Regions from separate parts of the Flavimarina sp. Hel_I_48 genome, predicted to be linked through region 2. Evidence: riboswitches for the same ligand, from Rfam matches in the RefSeq annotation. Region 2 holds a riboswitch; the other holds the start of a gene.
What was found. A riboswitch is a leader RNA that binds a small molecule or an ion and turns the genes downstream of it on or off. The one in region 2 is predicted to bind cobalamin.
Positions count from the first base shown of each region.

Region 1: linked by a shared signal. The riboswitch ahead of metE (5-methyltetrahydropteroyltriglutamate--homocysteine S-methyltransferase) and the one ahead of P162_RS03195 (TonB-dependent receptor plug domain-containing protein) in region 2 are both predicted to bind cobalamin.

Region 1 is NZ_JPOL01000002.1:2,925,850-2,929,576, forward strand. Features, by position in the region: gene P162_RS12810 (cysteine-rich CWC family protein) at 1-18, opposite strand, end outside; gene metE (5-methyltetrahydropteroyltriglutamate--homocysteine S-methyltransferase) at 22-2,346, opposite strand; cobalamin riboswitch at 2,511-2,695, opposite strand; gene P162_RS12820 (DUF6691 family protein) at 2,847-3,260, opposite strand; gene P162_RS12825 (YeeE/YedE family protein) at 3,261-3,727, opposite strand, start outside.
Region 2 is NZ_JPOL01000002.1:696,571-700,297, reverse strand. Features, by position in the region: gene P162_RS03210 (ABC transporter substrate-binding protein) at 1-427, opposite strand, end outside; gene P162_RS03205 (DUF2188 domain-containing protein) at 549-818, shown strand; gene P162_RS03200 (hypothetical protein) at 824-1,438, shown strand; cobalamin riboswitch at 1,824-2,068, shown strand; gene P162_RS03195 (TonB-dependent receptor plug domain-containing protein) at 2,098-3,727, shown strand, end outside.

The sequences.
Region 1 (3,727 bases), 2.2 Mb from region 2:
TTCTTCATGACTGGCCATTGGCTAGATTACGGCTTTTTTAGAAAGCGCGGCCCTCATGTTCTTGGCTGCGGAAACCATTTCGGTAAGGGCAGCTTTGGTCTCTTCCCAGTGGCGTGTTTTGAGTCCGCAATCTGGGTTTATCCACAGTTGGTCTTCCGGGATAACCGCTTTGGCCTTTTCCAGGAGTGCTACCATTTCCTTTTTATTGGGAACCCGGGGCGAATGTATATCATAGACGCCGGGACCAATTTCATTGGGATAATTAAACTTTGCAAAGGCATCCAGCAATTCCATCTGGGAGCGTGAGCATTCTATGGTGATCACATCCGCGTCCATGGCTGCAATATGCTGTATGATATCGTTAAATTCTGAATAGCACATGTGAGTATGAATCTGGGTTGCATCATTCACCCCAGAAGCAGAAATACGGAAGGCGCTGATCGCCCATTCCAGATAATGTTCCCAGTCTGCTTTGCGAAGGGGCAGGCCTTCGCGCAATGCCGGTTCATCTATTTGAATAATTTTGATGCCTGCTTTTTCCAGGTCTGTCACTTCATCGCGAATGGCAAGGGCAATCTGCTTGCACGTCACCGCACGCGGCTGATCGTTACGTACAAAACTCCATTGTAAAATAGTAACTGGTCCCGTGAGCATTCCTTTTACCACTTTATGGGTAAGACTTTGCGCATAGGTGCTCCAGGCCACGGTCATTGCTTCTGGACGCTCTATGTCGCCATAAATTATGGGCGGTTTAACACAGCGGCTACCATAGCTTTGTACCCAGCCAAATTTTGTAAAAGCAAAACCATTGAGGCGCTCCCCAAAATATTCAACCATGTCGTTGCGCTCAAATTCGCCATGTACCAGCACATCAAGGTCGATTTCTTCCTGCCAGCGAATCGTTTTTTCGGTTTCTGTCTGGAGCAGGCGCTCATATTCGGTGATGCTAAGATCGCCTTTTTTGAACTGGGCGCGCCAGGCCCTCACTTCTTTGGTCTGGGGAAAAGAACCTATTGTTGTGGTAGGATAGGCGGGCAGTCCCAGATTTTTGCGCTGTATATCTTTGCGTATTTCAAAGGCATTTTTGCGCTGGGTATGTGATGTAGCGATCGCTTTGGCGCGTTCTTTTACTTTTGAATTGTGTATGGTTTTAGCTGTTTTTCGGCTTGCGGTGGCCGTTTTTGAATCTTCAAGCAATGCAATAGTTGTTGCTTGCAAAGTTTCATTTGTAAGGTCCTGAAGTGCGGTTACTTCTCTTACTTTTTGTTTGGCGAAGGCCAACCAGCCTTTTACTTCCGCAGCAAGTGATTTAACATCGTTTTCTAAATCGAGGTCGCAGGGCACGTGCAACAGCGAACAGCTGGGCGCGATAAGAATACGGTCAGGACCTACTATTTTTTCAGCCTTTTTTATAATGGCAAGGGATGACTCGAGGTCGTTCTTCCAGATATTGCGTCCATCTACGAGCCCCAGCGAAATGCTAAGTTCTTCCGGCGCATGCTCCAGTACCTCCGTAAGTTGCTCGGGATTGTGCACCAGGTCAATGTGCAGGGCGCAAATAGGAAGTTTTAAGGCCAGTTTGAGGTTGTCTTTTAGACCTTCAAAATAGGTTGCTACCAGTATTTTTAACTTCGGAAAATGTTTTTTAATCGTTGAATACGTATTATTTAAGGCCATTTTTTCGGCTGCGCTGAGGTCAAGGGCCAGAAAAGGCTCATCAAACTGTACCCAGGTGGCACCCAGTTCTTCCAGTTGGCCAAGGATATCCAGATACACCGGAAGCAGTTTTTCAAGAAGTGCTACCCTATGGAAACCACTGGCTTTTTCCTTGCCTAGCAATAAAAAGGAAACAGGTCCCACAAGCACTGGTTTTGTGCTAATACCAAGGTGTTTTGCTTCTTTAAATTCATCCACGATCTTGGTTGAGAATAATTTGAATTCCTGATTGGGATAAAATTCTGGAACGATGTAATGGTAGTTGGTATCAAACCACTTTGTCATTTCCATAGCGGTAATATCCAGCGTATCTTTTTGATACCCGCGCGCCATGGCAAAGTAGAGGTCCAGTTCTGTATTTCCTTTTTCAAAGAGTACTTCATGATAGCGCTTTGGGATGGCATTCACGGTCAGCGCCATATCCAGGACGTGATCATAAAACGAGAAATCGTTAGAGGGGATGAGGTCAATCCCTGCATCTTTTTGAAGTTGCCAGTTGTGTTTTTTTACCTCGTGGGCAGCCTTCAGCAGGTCATTTTTAGAGATTTTGCCAGCCCAGTACTGTTCGCAGGCTTTTTTGAGTTCCCTGTGGCTACCTATTCGCGGATAGCCAAGAATGTGCGTTTGCATTTTACTTACTTTTAAAGATTAAACAATGTTTAAAAGTTTTGCAGAATTTCTGCTTTGCAAATCGTGAAGTGATATTTTGTAAGGTAGGTACACGCAAGATTGGGGAGTGCCATAACCCCCTTTAAAGCGTAACAAACCAGACGAAAAGCTTCAGATCGCGAAAGCAATGTCATTGCGAAAAAGGCAGGTCTCCTGACTTGTAACGGTTTTATCGTCCTTCCCATCTTTACAGACAGTGGATCACGTGGATAAAACCTGTAGTGTTACTTACAGTTGCGCGACAGTCCTGGATTTGCACCAGGTTCCCTATTAATGCACGTTAAGTGTAACCTTTTTCGGTTGATGAAATAATGTAAGAACTTTTATTATTGTGGTAAATGTACCTCTTTAGAAAGTATTAATGGGCAACGAGCGGGTTATTATACTTCAATAGTGCTATGTATTTTAGGGTAAAAAGACCATATTGCTGCATTTTTGAGTTTAAAACCATCCTAGGGTGGTCAATGTGGCAACTTTTCTCTTAAAATGCCATATACAAAAGTGCCCAGCAATGCGCCAGCTATTACTATGAGTATGGAAAAATATCCCGCGCCGGCAAGAACATACATAGGCCCGGGACATGCGCCCGCAAGCGCCCAACCCATACCGAAAATCAGTCCGCCGATCGCATATCTGAAAAAGCTTGTTTTTTTAGGCGTTAACTGCATTTCCTGCCTATTTATGGCTTTGAGGTTTTTGCGCTTAATGATTTGTACTCCCACGATACCAATAGCAAGTGCAGAACCAATAATACCGTACATATGGAAAGAACCAAACTGAAACATTTCATAAATCCTAAACCAGGAAGCAGCCTCAGATTTATACATTACTATTCCGAAAAAAGTACCAATTAGAAGGTAAGTTGCGTATTTCATTTAGCTAAAGATTAAAGGGAAAAGTATGTGAACCATAAAAAGCCCACCCACAAAAAAACCAATTACGGCTATAAGTGACGGTAATTGCAAGTTGCTAAGGCCAGAGATGGCATGGCCGGATGTGCAGCCACCGGCATAACGGGCACCAAAACCTACCATAAATCCGCCTAGGATCAAGAGTGCAAGCACGAAGGGATCGCTTAAATTTTCCACTGCAAAAAGTTCGGTGGGCAGGTAGGAACTTCCCGCACTGTGAATATTGTATTCCTGGGAAAGTTGGTTGGCAACTTCCGGATTGATTTGTACAGTGTTATCAGAAAGGAACTGAGAAGCGAAAAAACCACCCAAAACAGATCCCAAAACCACCATTAAGTTCCAGCGTTCTTTTTTCCAGTCTATATTAAAGAATGAATTTACTTTTCCTGCTCCTGCAACGGTGCACATGGTACGCAGGTTTGAGGACATTC
Region 2 (3,727 bases):
TTTTACCGGCATCGATTAATTTTCTGGTTTTTTCCGAAGAAATATAATCCAGATTGGGAAAGCCTTTTAAGGTATTTTCCACGCCCAGCATTTCCAGCGACGGGATGTGCGTGGTTGAGGTCACGACCATATTTTTAACAGGGATGTGGATCACTGCATCCGCATTGAGGGAATCTGGCACGTTGTTTTTGTCTTTGGCTAAAGCATAGCGGTATGTTTTATCGCTATCGGGAAAAGCTTCGGTCACGGTAATGATGGAAAAATCAGGATAGTGGGTGATCTCAAAACCAGTTGCATAGTTTATTTCCACTTCGTTTCCGCCAGGAACTTTGACCGAATTTTTTGGTTCCTGTTTACAAGAAATGATCAAAAAACCCAATAAAATGGGGTAAAAACACGCAAAATTAAGTCGGAATTGGTTCTTCATGCTTCAAAAGTAAGGTTATTTGGTTGAAAATGGTCGAGGCTTATATATCGTTCGTATTACAATCTGTAAATATCATATTGAGTTAAAATCTTTATCGTATATTGATATAATATTTTTTATTATGAAAAGGAAGACATTTTATACTAAAGAACTAGGTAAAAAAGTAGCAGAAGGAGCAAAAATTGTAGATCCTCATAGATATCATATCATACGTAGCGACGGTCATAAATGGGCCGTAGTGGCTGATGGAAAAACCCGGGCTTTACGTGTATTTCCTGATCAAAAACAAGCAAAATTTTATGCAGAACAAACTGCCACAAAATCAAATGGTAAAGTTATTGTTCATAAAAGTACAGGTGAAGTAGAAGAAGTGGTATCCTTTGAAGACTAACTTTTATGGGTTTTGAAAAAAATGTTTTTATAAATTGTCCTTTTGATAATGATTATCGTATTCTAATCAAACCCTTGATTTTTACATTACTTTACTTAGATTTCAATCCAAAATTATCACAAACATTTTCATCTGCTACAATTAGAATCAATGGGATTAAAGATTTAATTAGGGATTGCAAATATGGCATTCATGACCTTTCTCGAAGCAAACCTCTTAGTAAAGGAGATCTTCCAAGATTTAATATGCCCTATGAACTTGGGTTAGATATAGGGGCAATGGAATATGGGAGCAATGAATTAAAGAATAAGAAAATTCTCATATTGGAAACGGAGAAATATTATTATCAAAAAGTACTCTCCGATATAGCAGGTCAAGATATTGAAAATCATAATGATGAGCCTTATGTATTGATCACAAAGGTGCGGAATTGGCTTTCAGCAAATTTGGAACAAACCCAAATTGAAGGGCAGCGTGTAATTTGGAATTCTTACAACCAGTTTATTGAAGATTTAACTACGCAATTGATCAATAGCTATACAAATCAAGAAATAGAAGAAATTCCAATAGCCGATTTTATAAAATTCGCAAAAGACTGGATTTATGAATTGAAATTATAAGAAATTCTATTATGAAAATAGATAAAATAATCGAAATTTCTGATGCAAATACGAAATAACTTATTGGTTTCTGTGGAGAGGAATTTCCGTGTGTAAATCATATACTATCCGAGAAATACGGGCCTAGAGCGCGTGAAAGTAATTTTAACCAATTTGAGGATGAAAAGTTTTACTAAAACTATTGAATTCAAATAAAATAATGAACAATGGATAGATGTTATTGTTCAGGTATTGTCTGTCGATTCGGAAACTATAAATAAGGACATGCTAAGTACTGCATTAAAGTTGCAACTAAATAAATTGATTGAGGCATAAAATTTTTTTATTTCAATATAAGTATAATTGCTTTCATAGCAAACTACTCAGAAACCAATTTTTTGAAGTACTTTCGCGCCTGAATTTTGGTGAGGAAGGTTTTTAAATTACCCGCCTCTTAAAAGGGAAGAAAGAGAATTTTGAATTTAAAACTTTAAATTCAAAATAAATAAGAAGCTTTCGCTGTTCCCGCAACTGTATGCTTTGTCCCGTAATTGGGGCGGTATGGATTGTTCTTAAAACCACTGTTTTTTAAACGGGAAGGTTGATCCATATACGCGAGCCAGGAGACCTGCCAGGGTTCATAACTGTCTAAAACCTCCGGGATAGGGGTCTGAGCGCTTATGAAACATACCTTTCAACTTCTTATTATTTGTCTTTTGGCGAGCTTTTCGGGCTTCGCGCAGCAACCTGTCCCCTTAGATGAGGTGTTACTCTACGGTGATAAAAACCTCAAAAAGTACAGCAGTACCCAGCCGGTAGTCAGACTTACAGATAGCGTTATCAAGCGCAGCGGTTCCAGCCTTACTGATTTACTGAATACCAATTCTTCTATTTATTTCAAGGAAAATGGTGCGGGAATGGTTTCTTCGCCTTCCTTCCGGGGTACCACCGCGCAGCAAACCGCCGTGATATGGAATGGTATAAACATCAACTCCCAACTCAATGGGCAAACCGATTTTAACACGATCAATCCACTGGTTTTTGATGCGGTGAGCGTGCGCAGCGGTGGCGGTAGCGTGCTTTACGGCAGCAGTGCGATAGGCGGCACCGTTCATCTGGATAATTCCCTGGCTTTCAATTTGGATTTTAATACTGAATTTCGGGTAAATTATGGCAGTTTTGATGCCTATGGAGTGAATTTTCAAACAAAATATTCCACCGAAAATGTAAGTACGGCAATTACCGTAAACAGGACCGGTTCTGATAATGATTTTGAATTTCCCGATAGTAATGGCCAGAATTTTAATGGCCAGTTTTACAACAACAGCTTAAATGCTTCGGTTGCTTTTAAACTGGATACGGAAAATACTGTCAGATTGTATCACTATATATTTGATGGAAGGCGCAATTTTTCATTGATTATCCCAACGGAAATCAGGACTAAATATGAGAATACAGATACCCGAAGCCTGGTAGAATGGGAACAAAAACATAAGCGTTTTACAAGCCTCGCCAAAGTGGCCTTTCTTACCGAAGACTATAAATACTTTGCTAATATCTATAAGCAAAGTTACTCTGGCGGAAGCGTGAATACCCTAATTGGTAAGTTGGACCTGGGTTATGATCTGGGTTCGCAGGCGCAGGTCAATGCTATTTTAAGTTACAACAGCAACAAAGGTGAAGGCAGTAGCATCCCTGAAGAACGCCGAAATATTGCCGCCGCCAGTCTGCTTTTTAAACAAAAACTGGGATCCCTCTTTGTTTATGAACTTTCTGGGCGAAAAGAAGCGACTTCCGTTTATGATAGTCCGTTTTTATATTCCGCTGGAGCGCGGTATGAGTTTTCAGAATTTTACGCGCTTTCGTTCAATACTTCCAAAAACTTTAGGATTCCAACGTATAACGATCTCTATTGGGAAAACAGCGGCAATGCCGACTTAAAACCAGAAACGTCTTACCAGGCCGAAGTGGGAAATTCCTTCCAAATCAGTGATTTTTCCGCTAGAATTACCGGCTATTATATGGATATCACCAATATGATCCGATGGATTCCCGCGGGTGCCAATTGGAAACCGGTAAATACAGATAATGTGCATGCTTACGGAGTTGAAATTCAGGCCGACTATGTAAAGAAATTTGGCCATAAGCAGTTGAAATTCAGTGGAAATTATGCCTACACCGTTTCAGAAGATGTAGAAACCGGCGATCAATTGATCTACGTTCCCTACAACAAAACCACCTTTTCTGCCGCCTATGAGAACCGCGGCTATGCTTTTTTTTATCAGTTGGTAGGCGTGGGCGAAGTCTTTA